4 regions of the Parabacteroides sp. KHUB-02 genome follow, and region 1 is predicted to be linked to each of the others. Evidence: riboswitches for the same ligand, from Rfam matches in the RefSeq annotation. Region 1 holds a riboswitch; each other region holds the start of a gene.

Evidence for each region. A riboswitch is a leader RNA that binds a small molecule or an ion and turns the genes downstream of it on or off. The one in region 1 is predicted to bind cobalamin.
Region 2: it holds a riboswitch for cobalamin, as region 1 does, so the genes downstream of both, ACYIA1_RS06230 (ABC transporter substrate-binding protein) here and ACYIA1_RS18165 (TonB-dependent receptor) in region 1, are expected to answer to the same signal.
Region 3: it holds a riboswitch for cobalamin, as region 1 does, so the genes downstream of both, ACYIA1_RS06700 (sirohydrochlorin cobaltochelatase) here and ACYIA1_RS18165 (TonB-dependent receptor) in region 1, are expected to answer to the same signal.
Region 4: it holds a riboswitch for cobalamin, as region 1 does, so the genes downstream of both, ACYIA1_RS12160 (porin family protein) here and ACYIA1_RS18165 (TonB-dependent receptor) in region 1, are expected to answer to the same signal.

Annotation. Positions count from the first base shown of each region.
Region 1 covers NZ_JBWQEV010000001.1:4,284,482-4,288,699, reverse strand. Annotated here, with positions in the region: gene ACYIA1_RS18165 (TonB-dependent receptor) at 1-1,725, opposite strand, end outside; cobalamin riboswitch at 1,775-1,977, opposite strand; gene ACYIA1_RS18160 (anaerobic ribonucleoside triphosphate reductase) at 2,239-4,218, shown strand, end outside.
Region 2 covers NZ_JBWQEV010000001.1:1,431,945-1,436,162, forward strand. Annotated here, with positions in the region: gene ACYIA1_RS06215 (formate--tetrahydrofolate ligase) at 1-397, opposite strand, end outside; gene ACYIA1_RS06220 (hypothetical protein) at 791-1,303, shown strand; gene ACYIA1_RS06225 (precorrin-2 C(20)-methyltransferase) at 1,352-2,056, opposite strand; cobalamin riboswitch at 2,123-2,321, shown strand; gene ACYIA1_RS06230 (ABC transporter substrate-binding protein) at 2,385-3,548, shown strand; gene ACYIA1_RS06235 (iron ABC transporter permease) at 3,558-4,218, shown strand, end outside.
Region 3 covers NZ_JBWQEV010000001.1:1,545,228-1,549,445, forward strand. Annotated here, with positions in the region: gene ACYIA1_RS06695 (TonB-dependent receptor) at 1-870, opposite strand, end outside; gene ACYIA1_RS06700 (sirohydrochlorin cobaltochelatase) at 1,017-1,934, opposite strand; cobalamin riboswitch at 2,063-2,260, opposite strand; gene aspT (aspartate-alanine antiporter) at 2,346-4,043, shown strand; gene ACYIA1_RS06710 (bifunctional aspartate transaminase/aspartate 4-decarboxylase) at 4,056-4,218, shown strand, end outside.
Region 4 covers NZ_JBWQEV010000001.1:2,736,819-2,741,036, reverse strand. Annotated here, with positions in the region: gene scpA (methylmalonyl-CoA mutase) at 1-527, shown strand, start outside; gene coaW (type II pantothenate kinase) at 657-1,511, shown strand; cobalamin riboswitch at 1,531-1,733, shown strand; gene ACYIA1_RS12160 (porin family protein) at 2,026-2,634, shown strand; gene priA (replication restart helicase PriA) at 2,722-4,218, shown strand, end outside.

The DNA.
Region 1 (4,218 bases):
CTCATCATAGTCCGTACCATGGGCGGTGTTATAAGCATCCCGTTCCGCCGTATCCAATATCTTATAGTTAATCATGCTACGTACGTTATTCATAAAAGCGGACACGGACAAAGAGAAATACCGCATCGTATATTCAGCGCTCAACGTAAAATTGTCGCTCTTCTCCGGGTCCAAATCCGGATTACCGATCGTAAGGCGAGTCGCTCCGGACGCTTTCTTCTCCGATTCCGTATACAACTCCTTCAATTCAGGCGTCCGGAAACCAGCCGCATACGATCCGCGGAAATTAAAACCGCCTACCTTATACAGCAAAGCCACGTTAGGAGTCGCATAACTCTTAAAATTCTCATGGTAAATATAGCGCAAACCTGCGTACGCTTGGAAATGCTCATTGATATTGATCTCGTCTTGAGCATAAAGCGCGGTCGTGTACATACTTTTACCCGCTATGTTATCCGTCTCGCTACTCAGTAACTCTTTAATGAACTCCGTACCAGCCGAAAGCTTATTATATTTGCCCAAACGAAAGATTCCCTTGACATTCAAGTTATGGTAATGAATCCGTTTCGTCATATCACTCTCTCCGCTTTTCTTTCCATCAAAGAAATCCTTATACGTACTATGATTGTCCGACAGATAATCAGCGTTCAAATAAGAGTTCTTATTAATCATGTATTGAGCGCCCGCCCCATAAGTGAACGTCTCTTTTCTCATATCATAGTTGGTCGTATTCACTTTATCCATTGGCATCGGACGATCGCTGGAACGTCCGAAGAAAGTACCACGCACATAAAAAGACAAACGATCCGTAGCGTCGTACGTGAAACGTTGGTTGATCACGTTCCGGTGAAATCCCTCGGAAGCTTGCTTATTGGTAGGAACCAACTCGCCTTTACTCTCCGTATAGGGATTTAATTGCCAACCATCGGCCCGTTGATATTGATAAGAAGTATATGAACCGAACTTCCCTACATTCACGTCCGCGTTGACCGACTGCAAGAATTGGTTCTTGCTACCATAACGGCTATTGCTCGTCACGTTCACCTTATTGCGGGAATCATCCGTGATGATATTGATAACGCCGGCGATCGCGTCGCTACCATACAAAGCGGAAGCGGCCCCGTTCAAGATCTCTACCCGTTTTACGTTAGACATATCGATACGGGAATAGGTATCATCGCCGGCCAAACGCTTACCGTTTTCCAAGATAACCACGTATTTCTCTGTCAATCCGTTCATATTCATCGTAGCCCCCTGTCCGTTTTCCATAAATACGATACTCGGATTCAGCTTGGTCATCGCATCTTGGAAATTGGTTACGCTCGCCTCTTTCAAGTCTTTTCCCGTAAGCACTTTCACGGGAATAGGGGAATTACTCATGCGGCGATGCGAACCGGTACCGGTTACCACCACTTGATCGATATTCACATACTTTTCTTTCAGCTTAATAACGACATCTTTTTCCGAGTGATCCGTTTGATACACGCCTTGCTCATAGCCAAGGTAAGTCACACGAATACGATGTCTACCATCGGGAAGGTTCAGCTCAAATTTTCCGCTGGCATCCGTGGTTGTACCATTCAAGGATTCCGACACGCGGATATTCGCGCCCGGAATTGGTTCATTACTTTCATCCACGACCTTACCCTGTAAACGTACCTGCGCAAATGATACGTTTATCGCACAACTTACAGCTAAAGCCGCGCACAAACACTTTCTTTTCATAAACGATTTGTTATTATGTATATTTCCGCTTTCCTGACCCCGAGAAAAACAGCAATAAAAACGCTTGGCAGGTTTCCTGACTTACCTCGTAGAAAACGACCTTCCCGTCTTTTACAGACAGTGGTATGAGAAATGTTTTCTACTTTACAAAAGCTTACAGTAGCGGGCACTGCTCCGGATTCACACCGGATTCCCTCTTTATGACGAAACCGGATGGTTTTTACGTCATCACCAAAACGGGGGCAAAAGTATGAATTATTTTATATAAACAAAAATATATCCCGGCTTATGTTCTTTAAAAGCTTTACAAAGAGAAGCTTATAACACACCACATCGCCAAAAAGGAAAATAAAAGCAATCATACAAGACACAAAGTTTTCCAAAACTTTTTACAACGCACTACAAATTAACACCTTAACATAATTTAATCAGCAAAAAGTTTTCCAAAAAGAAAATCATATGGAGTAATAAGATACCTTTGCACGCATAATCAATCACAAATTAATCGACATCATGATACAGACAGTTGTTAAACGGGACGGGCGTATCGTTGGCTTCAACGAGGAGAAGATAGTAACCGCTATCCGTAAAGCCATGTTGCATACAGACAAGGGAGAAGATATGCAACTGATTCGCCAGATCACAGATCATATCTCATTCAAGGGAGAACCTCAAATGACCGTAGAGGCGATTCAAGATGCCGTGGAACTGGAATTGATGGCCAGTAGCCGGAAGGACGTAGCGCAGAAATATATCGCTTACCGAAATCAGCGAAGCGTAGCCCGCAAGGCGAAAACACGGGATATGTTCTTGGAGATTATCAATATCAAATCCAACGACATCACCCGTGAGAACGCGAATATGAACGCCGATACACCCGCCGGCATGATGATGAAATTCTCCAGCGAGACCACCAAGCCGTTTGTCGATGACTATTTATTGAGCGAAGAGGTCAAGGAAGCCGTATCTAACAACTACCTCCATATTCATGATAAAGATTATTATCCGACTAAAAGCTTGACCTGCGTACAACACCCGTTGGATCGCATCCTGAAATACGGGTTCTCCGCCGGTCATGGCGAATCACGTCCGGCTAAACGAATCGAAACCGCAAGCATCCTTGGCTGTATCTCTCTAGAGACCGCCCAAAACGAGATGCATGGCGGACAGGCGATACCGGCGTTCGATTTCTACCTAGCACCTTACGTACGTAATAGCTTTATCGAGGAAGTAAAGACCTTAGAGGATTTATACGGACAGGATTTCTCCCACTTATATAATAAGCCTATCGACGATTACCAGACACAGACCTTGGATGGATTAAGCGGTGATAGACGCATTATACAACATGCCATCAACCGCACGGTAAGCCGTGTACACCAATCGATGGAGGCTTTTATCCATAATATGAACACGATCCATTCCCGTGGAGGCAACCAAGTGGTATTCAGCTCCATCAATTATGGGACCGACACCTCGGCGGAAGGTCGTTGCATCATCCGGGAGTTATTAAAAAGCACTTACAGAGGCGTAGGTAACGGCGAGACCGCTATCTTCCCGATCCAGATATGGAAAAAGAAACGAGGCGTAAGCTATCTGCCGGAAGACCGTAACTACGATCTTTACCAATTGGCCTGCAAGGTCACCGCCCGTCGTTTCTTCCCGAACTTCTTGAATCTCGACGCGACCTTCAACCAAAGCGAGGATTGGAAAGCGGACGATCCTCAGCGCTATATCCACGAGGTAGCGACCATGGGGTGCCGTACCCGTGTATTCGAGAATCGTTTCGGACCGAAGACTTCTATCGGACGGGGTAATCTCTCTTTCTCGACGATCAATATCGTGCGATTGGCTATCGAGTGCATGCAGGTGGAGAACAAGGAGGAACGTATCGCCCTGTTTTTCGCTAAACTGGATCATATGCTGGAACTTACGGCTCGTCAGTTGCATGAGCGTATGGAGTTCCAGAAAACCGCTTACGCGAAGCAATTCCCGTTGTTGATGTCTTCCTTGTGGTTAGGCTCGGAAAAATTGAAGCCTAACGATTCGATAGCCTCCGTTATCAACCAAGGCACCTTGGGCATCGGCTTTATCGGACTGGCCGAATGCTTGGTAGCCCTTACCGGGAAGCATCATGGCGAAGATGAGGATTCGCAGGCCTTAGGCATAAGGATCGTTACGTATATCCGGGATCGCGCCAACCAATTCTCTGAGCAATACCAACACAATTATAGCGTACTGGCAACTCCGGCTGAAGGCTTGTCCGGCAAGTTCACGGGAAAAGATCGTAAGAAGTTCGGATCGCTTCCGGGTATCACGGATCGGGATTATTATACGAACTCTAATCACGTCCCGGTATATTATAAGTGCAGTGCCCGTCATAAAGCCGAAGTGGAAGCTCCTTATCATGATTTGACTCGTGGTGGCCATATCTTCTACGTAGAGATGGATGGCGACGCTACCCATAACCCCGAAGCGATCATGCGTGTCGTG
Region 2 (4,218 bases), 2.9 Mb from region 1:
TAACCGCATGAAAATCCCCTGTAAAATGCAAGTTGATGTTTTCCATAGGAAGCACTTGGGCATATCCACCTCCGGCAGCACCACCTTTCATGCCGAAACACGGGCCAAGAGACGGCTCACGTAAAGCGACCACCGCTTTCTTCCCTATTTTATTCAGCCCTAAAGCCAGACCGATCGAAACCGTAGTCTTTCCGATTCCCGCTTTAGTGGGAGTGATAGCGGTCACTAAAATTAAATTATGCTGGTCCATTTGCTTTTTATCGATCAAATGGATAGGAACCTTGGCAATATACCTGCCATAATTTTGTACTTCCTCACGAGGGATACCTAACGTTGTCGCAACTTCCTTAATTTTACGCAAGTCTGTTTCTCTTGCTATCTCAATGTCCGATTTCATGTGCTTTATGTAAGTTTATATAGTTTGAACAAAGTAAATCTAATTTATTATAATAACAAAATGATACGGAACAAGGTTTTCCCCCTTTATGGAATAATAAGATTGTGTTATTTTGATATTTTTGTGCGAAGATGGCGATGATCTTGCTTTTTGTGATAGCTGTTAGGCTTGAAATTAAACTTTTTGTAAAGTGAACTTTGCAAAAATCATACGTTTTGCTTGTCGCACTCTTAAAGAATTATAAAATAGTCTTTAAAATTATCCATCTATGATAATTTGATTAATTTTGTGGTGTCACAGCGATAAAAAGAAAGCTAAAATGGTTTGAGTGTGATAAATTGAAATAGATAAGAGATTAATAACATTAGCAATATAATATGTAAATTTAAGGTTATGTCAACAGTAAGATTTAGTCAGGTTACATTTGCTACTAAATCGTGGGTAGCAGAAGCATGGGAAAAGATGGTAGTGGAATTGTTTAGCGGCCGTGTCGTAGCGGAAGTCAAACAATTGGATGAAGTATGTGAATCAAAGTGGGAAGTAGAATTGAAGAAGCTTCAAAACGAGGTTCATTCTTTATGTCATCATGCGATCCATCAATTGCTCCCGATAGCCGGCTCTTATCAACAGGCATTACTGGATGACGTTGCCCAAGCCTATACGGTATACGCTCCGGAAGAAGCAGAGTCTATCTTCAACCGGGGAAACCAAGCGATCGAGGATATCAAAGGGCATGTATCGGGTATTCGCTACAACGCTTGTAAAATGCGTGAGGCGAACCGTAAAGTAAGCGAGTTGGAAGATATGCACGCAAAAGCGATCATGTACCATAATTCAGTGAAACCTTATATGGATACACTTCGTTTCCATATCGATCAGCTTAAGCATATATTGCATGTAGCGTAATAAGATGGGCTGTCCGGGTTTGGTTACTCTCCGGGCAGCCTTCTTCTTTTAGCGAGGTTGGATAATCAGTAGGGAGAAATAGGGGAAATCCTTGGAATGTATAGTGGCGATATCAGTAGTATAATATTCTTTTCCTGTTCCTACATTCTCGAAATAATGAAAAACCGCCTTATCCGCATACTGCCGGATACAAGTATGAATAGCCTCTTGGCAACCCGGTAATTTCATGATGACGATGATCATTCCATTTTCTATTTTTGCCGAAAGTTCATCGAATGACGCAGTCCCGGGGATTACATTAATTTGCTCCTCTTGTTTTACGATATGTATCCCGGCCAAGGCACCTGCCGCTATAAATGCCGGAATTCCTGCGATTCGATCTACCGGGATTCCTGCTTCCTCGAATTTATCGTATACATATTGTATAGATGAATAAAAACCAGCGTCTCCCTCGGCGACGATCACGATTTGTTTTCCTTTCAAATATTCAGCTTGGGCATCCAGAAACAATTCGTTATAAGCGTTTAACGCATCTGTCCGTTCCTTACTCATTGGCAAAATAAACGGATGGATCAAGGATTCGTCTACCTCAATAGCTTTCAATATATCCGTCGCCCGAGATATGATTCCATGCTTGCCTTGTGTAGCAGGACAATAGATAATATCAGCCTTTTGTAATGTTTTAAGCCCTTTCAGCGTAATTAATTCCGGATCACCGGGACCTAATGAGACTAAGTGAATAGGATGATTCATGTGTATCTGTTTTTATTTGAAACGCAAAAGTCCTTAAAATTGCGGATGTATACAAATATTCTTACTACTTTTGTCGCTGTAACAGGCTCCGCTTATCTCTTTTTCCGGGAGGCGGATTAAAAGGGAACCGGGTGAGAATCCCGGACAGACCACGCTGCTGTGAACTTCTAAACATTCGGACAATACCTTGGCCACTGGTTTCGTAATCGGGAAGGCGTCCAGAATGGAAGTAAGTCAGAAGACCTGCCGGTTCATAAATAAATGTTGCTGTCCCGTGGAGCAGGACGAGAGTAACTGTCAATGATCAACTGTCAATTAAACAAGGATTATGAATAAGTTTATAGCGGGTGGATGCTTGCTTTTATCGGTATTGACTTTATCATGTACTTCAGGTATCCGTGAAAAAGGAGAAATAGGGAAGACGGCTTCCGTAGAGCAATCCGCATTCTCGCAAGAGCAGGTTAAGCCTTTATACGCCCAAGGATTCAAGCTTACCTATGCGGATCAATATGTCTTGGCTGATATTCAAGATCCTCAAAACGAGGAAAGCACCACGTTTCATTATGCGTTCGTAAAAAGAGGTTCGAAACCCACGGGGATTCCCGTTGATTATACGATGATAGAGCTTCCCATCCGAAGCGTTATCTGTATGACTTCCCTGCAATTATCGAATTTTATTAAATTGGGTGCTTTGGATAAGGTCGTTGGGATTACCAGTACACGGCATTTGTTCAATAAAGAGATGAACGAACGCCTGAAAGAAGGTAAAACCGCAAAGATCGGTATAGAGGGAAATTTCGATAACGAGGTTATCATGAGTATGAATCCTGATTTGATCCTTGTATCGCCATTCAAGCGGGGAGGCTATGAGACGCTGAAAGACGTGGGTATCCCCTTGATTCCCCATTTGGGTTATAAGGAGACTACGCCATTGGGACAAGCTGAATGGATCAAGTTCATAGGCTTGTTGTTAGGGGTAGAGAAAGAGGGCAATGAGCGTTTTGCCGCCATTGAGAAGAGGTATAATGAATTAAAGGAACTTACGGCGGATGGCAAGGTTAAAAAACGTCCGATCGTTTTTAGTGGCGAGTTACGGGGTGGAAACTGGTATGCCGTAGGAGGAAAGAGTTTCTTGGCACAGCTTTTCAAGGATGCCGGCGCTGATTATTTCTTGAAAGACGATGAGCGATCCGGTGGTGTTACATTAGACTTCGAGACGGTCTATAACCAAGCGGACGATGCTGATTACTGGCGTATCGTGAATAGTTTCCCGGGAACGTTTAGCTATGAGGCATTGAAAGAGCAAGATCCTCGTTATGCGGATTTCCGTGCGTTCCGGGAGAAAGGGATTATCTATTGTAATATGAAGAACACGCCGTTTTATGAGAGTATGCCGACAGAACCGGAGATCGTCCTAGCGGATTTGCTTCATATCTTTCATCCGGATTTATTACCGGATCATGAGCCGGTCTATTATTCTCGACTTAAATAAGGAACACTGATGAGACATTCAAATACCCTATGGATGCTGGCGATTGTCACGGCTATTTTTGTTCTAATCTTTTTGAATTTGGTGTTGGGGTCAGTCTCTATTCCTCTTCAATCGGTTTGGCATATTATCTGGAATTCAGGAAATGAGCCTATTACATGGCAGAATATTATCTGGAAATCCCGACTACCACAGGCATTGACAGCGTTGGTAGCGGGAGCAGGCTTATCCATCAGCGGCTTACAGATGCAAACCGTTTTCCGTAATCCATTGGCCGGACCTTCGGTCTTAGGTATCAGTTCGGGAGCGAGCATGGGTGTCGCTTTTGTGGTGTTGTTAAGCGGTAGTTTAGGGGGCGTTGCCTTGAGTAAACTTGGTTTTATGGGGGAGATCGCCTTATCGATAGCGGCCGTGATCGGTTCCTTATCCGTGATGGCGCTGATCGTGTATGTTTCCCAAAAGGTAAAAGGAAATGTCACGTTGTTGATTATCGGTGTGATGATCGGTTACGTGGCAAACGCCGTGATCGGTGTACTTAAATTCTTTAGCGTCGAGGAGGATATCCGTGCATACGTGATTTGGGGATTGGGTAGTTTCGCCCGTGTTTCCGGTAATCAGATGACGTTGTTCGTGATTCTTATGACAATCTTGATCCCTCTCTCGTTCCTGCTTA
Region 3 (4,218 bases), 2.7 Mb from region 1:
CTCGTTATTGTAGCGAGCCTCACGGTCAAGTCCCGGTAGCATCTCATTTTTATGGAGATATAACTGTCCTGTTTGCACATTATATACATCATTTGCCATTAAATCGGGAAGACCGATCTCCGTCCCATAGAAGTCGCGGTTAAAACCTCCGCGAACATCTAATATGTCACGTTCCGTCATTTTAGCTTGCAATGCCAGATAACCGGAAAAGCGACGGTTGCCATTATCACGCCAGCCCTCTTGATCGGAAAAGTTGACATTGGCGTAATAATTGACCGGACCGACCAATTTACCGCCCATGCCAAGTGTCGCCTCTTTATTCTCGTAACTACCGTAGGCCAATCGAGCATTAACGCTCTGTTTCTCTGACGGGGATTTACGAACGATATTCAAGGTTCCACCTACGGCTGAATGTCCGTAAAGTACAGAAGCCGGTCCCTTTAATAATTCAATAGACTCGATACAGGATAGATCGGGTACGGGATAAGAGTTGTTTATTGCCGAACGTTCATCGCGGATACCGTCTATCATCATGATAGAATGATCGAAACCACGGATCGACAATTGTTGAAATGCGCCATAAGATGTCTGGAATCGTACGCCCGGCATAAAGCGTACCGCATCTTGGATATTACGGATACCTCGCAACTCCAAACTACTCGCCGTAATGCTATTAATTGAAATAGGAAGATATTTCATAGGTACGTCCAACTTCGTGATTTGTGGACGTGGCTTGCGTGCGGCGGTCGCTACGACTTCTTGAATATTGAATGTCGTATCGGCGAAATTCGTGTACTCATTCTTGTGTTGTGCCTGCATCGTACTGATACATAAGGCTGTCAACGGTAAGATTGTCAAAACTCTTTTCATATATTTAGCATTATAACTGTTTATTGTATGCATGTGAAATCCCTTTCGAAAGAAATTCCATTTTCCTTCGAATGAAAATTTAGTTTCTTTCGGAAGGAATTACTTTTTCTTCCGAAAGGAATAAAACATAGATTTGGAGAACTTTTTTAGTCCTTCTCTACCGCATAAGCTTTCTTCTTATCAACGATATCGATCATCTTATGTTTAGCCATGAAACGGGCATGTTCGATGAAGATCTTCTGAATATCCGGATTCTGTCCCAGACCTTCCATAAATACGCTTACCTCGTAGCCTTTCTTTTCCAGTTCCTCTTTCCAATCACCGGCGATATCGTTTTTCGCATGGTCTCCGGCGACAAACATAAATGGCATCAACAAGACTTTCTTCGTTCCATTGGCCTTTACTTGGGCTACCATCGTATCAAAAGTAGGATAGCCCTCGATGGTTCCTACGGAATAATCCTTGAATCCCTTCTCCTTCAACATATAATCCAACATGGCATATTGAGCCGTCGCCGGAGTATAAGTGCCATGGCCTACCAATAAAGTAGCGCCTTCTTTCGCCCCATTTTTTGTGATAGCGACGATTACCGCCTCATAATCCTCCGGTGTATACAATAAAGGATTACCGATACGAATCTCCTTGAAAGAAGATTTCATGGTGGCAACATCCTTACGTAAGGATTCCATCTCGATACCTTCGATTATATTCGTGGATTGGATCAAGACATGTGTATAACCATCAGTCTTTAATTTTTCCAAGGCCTCGATCGGGTTCAGTTTCTCTACGCCACGAGCTTTTAAGCGGCGCATTACAATGCGAGAAGTCCATGCCTCACGCAACTCAACATCTTTGAAAGCTTCTTTCGCTTTTTGATTGATCGCGTCGATTGTCAAGGCACGGGTATCATCATGGGTTGTTCCAAAATGTACCATCAATAAAGCGGCCTTATCGCCCGGTTGTAAAGAGGCGAATAAATCGGATGCTACAAAATTCTCGCCATCGTGCGCACGACAAACTAGGCTGATGACCAGCAGGAAGAAAGATAGTAAGTGTTTCCTCATCATATGAATATATTAATAATTAGATTACATATCAATCCCACGGAGACAACGTATTATTCTGTCTCCAACATCTTTTAGATATAGGTGATATTTCTATCCTCTTAATTACTCCTAACCCCGGGAGGAATTAATCATTACTTCGCTTGGCAGGTTTCCTGACTGGCTCGGAAAGCAACCTTCCCATCTTTCTTAAGACAGTGGCATAGCAGAACGCTTTCCTTTTCAAGAGCTTCACAGTAGCGGGCACTGTTCCGGATTCTAACCGGATTCCCTTTTATAGAGTTGTCGGTAGACAAACTCTATCACCTAAGCGGTCGCAAATTTATATAAATAATCCCGAAAAGTAACAACATCTTTCAAAGAATCCCTGTTTCAATAGCATCTTTTTTGTTTAACATCAAATAAATAGATATGGAATGGATAACTAATTTACTTCAACATTATCCGGAGCTAGCTATTTTCATAACCTTAGCTCTCGGTTTCTGGATTGGCAAGTTTAAGATAAAGAAGTTCACGCTGGGAACGGTTACCAGCGTATTATTGGTCGGTGTATTGATCGGGCAATTAAAAATCGATATAAGCGGACCGTTAAAGTCCGTCTTTTTCTTGATGTTCCTCTTCGCTGTAGGATATAGCGTTGGGCCACAGTTCTTCCGGGGATTGAAAAAGGAAGGTCTTCCTCAAATGCTTTTCGCCGCCGTCATGTGTATATTTTGTTTGATCGCTCCTTTTTTGTTAGCGAAACTTATGGGATATAACGCAGGCGAGGCCGCAGGATTATTGGCGGGCTCCCAGACGATGTCGGCAGTATTAGGAGTTGCCGAAGATACGATCGGACAGATGAATATTAGCGATACGGATAAAAGCGCTATGGTAAATGTAATGCCCGTGGCCTATGCGGTAACTTATATTTTCGGTACGGCAGGATCCGCATGGTTAGTGAGTGATATCGGGCCACGTCTTTTAGGAGGACTCGACTACGTGAAAAAAGCGTGTAAAGAGCTAGAGGCTAAAATGGGAAATAACGACGAGAGCGAGCAACCGGGCTTTATGCCAGCCGCCCGTCCGGTAACTTTCCGGGCCTATAAGATTAGTAATGAATGGTTCAAGGATGGCAAAAGCGTAAAGCAGTTGGAGGTATATTTAGACCAATTGGGACGGCATTTGTTCGTGGAGCGTGTCCGTATTAATAATGTAGTAACCGATGTTAAACCGGATTTGGTTTTACATACCGGAAATGAGGTTGTTCTAAGCGGTCGCCGGGAATTCGTGATCGGAGAGGAGAACTGGATTGGCGACGAGGTCAATGACATTGAATTGCTTGATTTTCCGGCAGAGACGTTACCCGTACTAGTGATCCATAAGGAATACGTGGGGAAAAAGATCTGCTATTTACGCAATCAATCGTTCATGCATGGTGTTAGCATCAAGTCCGTAAGGCGTGCGGGTATCAATATCCCGGTCTTGGCCGCTACGGTGATAGATTCCGGTGATATGCTGGAATTGGTAGGCATGAAATCAGAGGTAAATAAAGCGGCGACGGCTTTAGGATATCCCGATCGCCCAACCAATCAGACCGATTTGATTTTCGTGGGTATCGGTATTTTCTTAGGGGGAATTTTAGGTTCGCTCGCGATTCATTTCGGGGGTGTCCCGATTAGCCTAAGTACGAGTGGAGGTGCTTTGATAGCCGGGCTCGTCTTTGGATGGCTTCGTTCTAAGCATCCGACCTTCGGGCGTATTCCGGAGCCTTCCGTCTGGATATTAAATAATTTGGGATTGAATATGTTTATCGCCGTAGTCGGTATCACGGCGGGTCCCAGTTTCGTGACCGGATTGAAGGAAGTCGGTATAAGTTTATTTATTATCGGTGCTTTAGCGACATCTATCCCGCTTATCATCGGTATTCTGATGGGACGTTACGTTTTTAAGTTCCACCCGGCTATTACTTTAGGTTGTACGGCGGGTTCACGTACGACAACTGCCGCATTAGGAGCGGTGGAAGATGCCGTAGGAAGTGAGACTCCAGCCTTGGGCTATACCGTTACCTATGCGGTAGGTAATACTTTATTAATTATCTGGGGTGTCGTTATCGTACTAATCATGTAATATATATAATGTATGGAAAAGAAGAAAATACAGATCACGAGAGAATATGAGAAAAAGATGTCGGAGATTAGCCCTTTCGAGCTAAAGAACATCTTGATAGAGTTAGCGGATGAGAGCGCTCGTAAAAGTACGCACATCATGCTGAACGCAGGAAGGGGAAATCCAAACTGGATCA
Region 4 (4,218 bases), 1.5 Mb from region 1:
CTTGCGAGGTGGTTGTAGGTCGTTATAAAGCAATCATTAGAACTATTTCAGGCGTGTATTCATCAGAAACTAAGAAAGACGCAGACTTCCAGAAAGCTTGCGAGCTTTGCGAGCAATTCGCTAAGAAAGAAGGCCGTCAGCCTCGTATCATGATCGCTAAGATGGGTCAGGACGGACACGACCGTGGCGCTAAGGTTGTCGCTACTGGTTATGCGGACTGTGGTTTCGACGTAGATATGGGACCGTTGTTCCAGACTCCGGCCGAGGCTGCCCGTCAAGCTGTGGAGAACGACGTTCACGTAATGGGCGTTTCTTCTTTGGCCGCTGGTCATAAGACGTTGGTTCCGCAGGTTATCGAGGAGTTGAAGAAACTAGGTCGTGAGGACATCATCGTTATTGCTGGAGGTGTAATCCCGGCTCAAGACTATGACTTCTTGTATAAGGCTGGCGTTGCCGCTATCTTTGGCCCGGGTACTTCCGTATCGAAGGCAGCTTGCCAGATCCTTGAGATCTTGTTAGGCGAATAAATAGAGTTTAGACCTTACGGTTTTTAAATAAAGAGAGGCTGGACAATTGATTTTGTCCGGCCTTTTTTAGTATTGTATGCGGGTTTATGTACTTTTGTAGCGATTATTCAATTAAAAAGGGAAAGAATCATGGGAATCGTTATAGGTATAGATGTGGGAGGTAGCACGACCAAGATCGTCGGCGTGGAGGATAAGAAGATCAAGAACCCGATGTTCGTGAAAGCTACCGATCCGGTAACCTCTTTATTCGGAGCCTTCGGTAAGTATATTTATGATAATAACATCTCGCTCTCGAATATAGAGAAAGTGATCTTGACGGGTGTAGGTAGCGCCTATATCGATCAACCTTTATATGGCTTACCAACTGCGAAGACGGATGAGTTCCTTGCGAATGGGCTAGGGGCGCAATATAATACGGGACTGGACAGTCTATTGGTGGTCAGCATGGGAACGGGTACCTCCTTTGTCAAGGTACAAGGCTCCACGATCGAGCATATCGGGGGATTGGGTATCGGTGGCGGAACAATCCTCGGCTTGTCTAAGCTATTATTGAAAACGCATGACTTTCACCAAATAGCGTCTTTGGCCGAGCACGGTTCCTTGAATGATATCGACTTGCATATCCGGGATATTACGCCGCATCCGCTACCCGGCCTGCCGCTGGACGTGACAGCCTCTATTTTCGGAAAAGCGGACGCGAACGCTAAGGTTGAGGATATCGCTCTCGGTATCGTTCATATGGTCTTGCAGACCATCGGACAAGGAGCTGTTTTCGCCTCGTTAAATGGCGATATCAAGAATATCGTATTGATCGGTAACCTGACTCGCTTGCCACAATGCCCGGATATTTTCCCCCGTCTGGAGGAGATGTGCGATGTCCATTTCAAGATACCGGAGTATGCCGAATATCGCACGGCTATCGGGGCGGCTTTATGCTATATCAGGAACCGGGAATATAAGGATATTTTTTGTGGAAAGTGTTAGGCTACATCAAAACTTTATGTATCTTTGCTACATGCTTTGTTCCCTTTCGGCAATCGCCGGATAGGGATTAAAAGGGAATCGGGTGAGAATCCCGGACAGTCCCGCTGCTGTAAGCTTCATAAACGGGTTGAGCAATACTGTTGCCACTGTTCATTCAAGTGAATGGGAAGGCGCTTAAGACCGGAAGTAAGTCAGAAGACCTGCAAGGCGTGTATATTTTCGACGGCTTCGAGGAAAGGCCGGAAGAGAACGCAAGAACCGTATCCGGTTTTTACTATTCTTTATCCAAGGTTTTCTTATCAAGTCGTCTCATGGTTTCGGATAATTATTTTGCCATAATAATTAGGGAAAGAAGCATGAATCTGACCGACGGGATGAGCTCCGTGTGTAAGATGCATGCTTTCTTTGCGTTTAAAGGACTGGGGTATTCCGTGAACACTCTATAGAGAATATTTGTTTATTATTAGAAAAGTGCGTTTATTTGCAACGAGTAATTAACAAAAGAAGTATGAATATGAAGAAAATTGTGGGACTTGTTATGGTTGCCTTGCTAGCGTTGATGGCGCTTCCGGCGAACGCTCAGCTTAAATTCGGTATCAAGGGAGGTGTGAATATATCGTCTGTTCATTTCAACTCGGACGTGTTGAAAGCGGATAACGTAACCGGCTTCCAAGTGGGTCCGATGATCGAGACGACCTTACCGTTGGTCGGTGTCGGGATCGATGCGGCAGTGTTGTATTCGCAAAAAGGTTTGGAAACGACCTCGGCTGGCGGGGTGAAGACTTCGATGAAGACGGATTATATCGATGTTCCGGTCAACTTGAAATGGAAATTCGGCTTACCGATCGTCAAGGCGTATCTGGCAGCCGGTCCGTATATCGGTTTCCGTGTAGGCGGTGATAAGTTTTGGGATATCCCGGGTTCCGTAGCGGATCAGGTGAAGGCGAAGAATTTCAGCGCAGGTCTTAACTTCGGTGCCGGCGTGGAGCTGATCAGTCACTTGCAGGTGGGTTTCAATTATGGTCTGGGACTGACTGATAACTATAGTATTGAGAAGGTGAACCTCTCCGACGGTGCCGGAAAGAACCGTGGATGGTCTATCACGGCAGCGATCTTGTTCTAAATAGGTGAAAATAAAATGAGAGAGGCTGGGCTTTAGAAGTCCGGCCTTTTTTGTTATTTTTGGGCTCGTAATGAAACACCTGTTTGAATGAAATACGCGGACGTCATACTTCCCCTTCCTTTGGAGAATAGCTATACCTATCGGATACCCGAAGATCTGGAGAGAGCCGTGACTCCCGGTTGCCGGGTGATCGTGCATTTCGGGAAGAAACGATATTATACGGCTATCGTCATGGAGGTACACGACCGGGAACCGGTATCCGATTTTGAGACGAAGGAGATCTACGCTTTGCTGGATGCCACGCCGGTGCTCCGCCGTCCGCAACTCCGTTTCTGGAAATGGATATCTTCTTATTATATATGTAAGCTGGGCGACGTGTATAAGGCGGCCTTGCCTTCCGGCTTAAAGTTGGAAAGCGAGACGACGGTTACTTATAATGAGGATTTCGAGGCCACCGCCCCCTTGCGCCCGAACGAGCAAGCGGTACTGGATGCTTTTAGCGGGGTTTTGAAATTGACGATCTCGGAGTTGGAGAAGAAGACCGGTCTTCGAAATGTTGTCCCGATCGTCTCTTCCTTGATGGTGAAAGGGGCGGTCGAGGTGAGCGAGGAGCTAAAGCGAGGATTCGTTCCCAAGACACAGGCGTTTATCCGTTTGGCCGAGGCTTACCGGGATGAGACGAAATTACAGGCGGTGTTCGAGGATTTGAAACGAGCGAAGAAGCAAGAGCTTCTGCTGGTCAGCTTCTTGGATTTAAGCCATACCTTGAATCCCGCTTTATCGAAGGAGCTTTCCAAGAAAGAGCTATTGGAACGCAGTGGTTATACCTCTGCGGTATTGGAGGGGCTGCTGAAACGGGGTATCTTGGAGAGTTACGAGAAAGAGGTGGGTCGTTTGCAAGTATCTGTCTGCCGCTTGCAAGAGCCGAATCCGCTCAGTCCGGCGCAAGAGAAAGCCTATGGAGAGATCCATGAGGCTTTCAAGACGAAGGAGGTCTGCTTGCTTCATGGCGTGACTTCCAGTGGTAAGACCGAGATATACGTCCGTTTGATCCATGAGGTCTTGCGGCTGGGGCGGCAGGTTTTATATATGTTGCCGGAGATCGCTATCACGACCCAGATCACGGAACGGCTGGCGAAATTATTCGGGGATAAGCTATTGGTCTACCACTCTAAGTTCTCGGATAACGAGCGGGTGGAAGTTTGGAATAAGCTATTGCATAACGACGAGCCTATGCTGGTATTGGGGGTCCGTTCGTCCCTCTTCCTTCCGTTTAAGGACTTGGGCTTGATTATCGTGGACGAGGAGCATGAGAATACGTATAAGCAGCAGGACCCGGCACCCCGTTACCATGCCCGTAACGCTGCCATCGTCTTGGCGGGTATGCACGGCGGTAAGACCTTATTGGGTTCCGCCACCCCCTCCATCGATTCTTATTTCAACGCTACGGCGGGGAAATACGGTCTGGTTGAGTTATCTACCCGCTACGGTGATTGCTTGATGCCGGAGATTATTACGGTGGACGTGAAGGAGCTAAAGCGCAAGAAGATCATGAAAGATACCCTTTTCTCCCCTCTGTTGGTG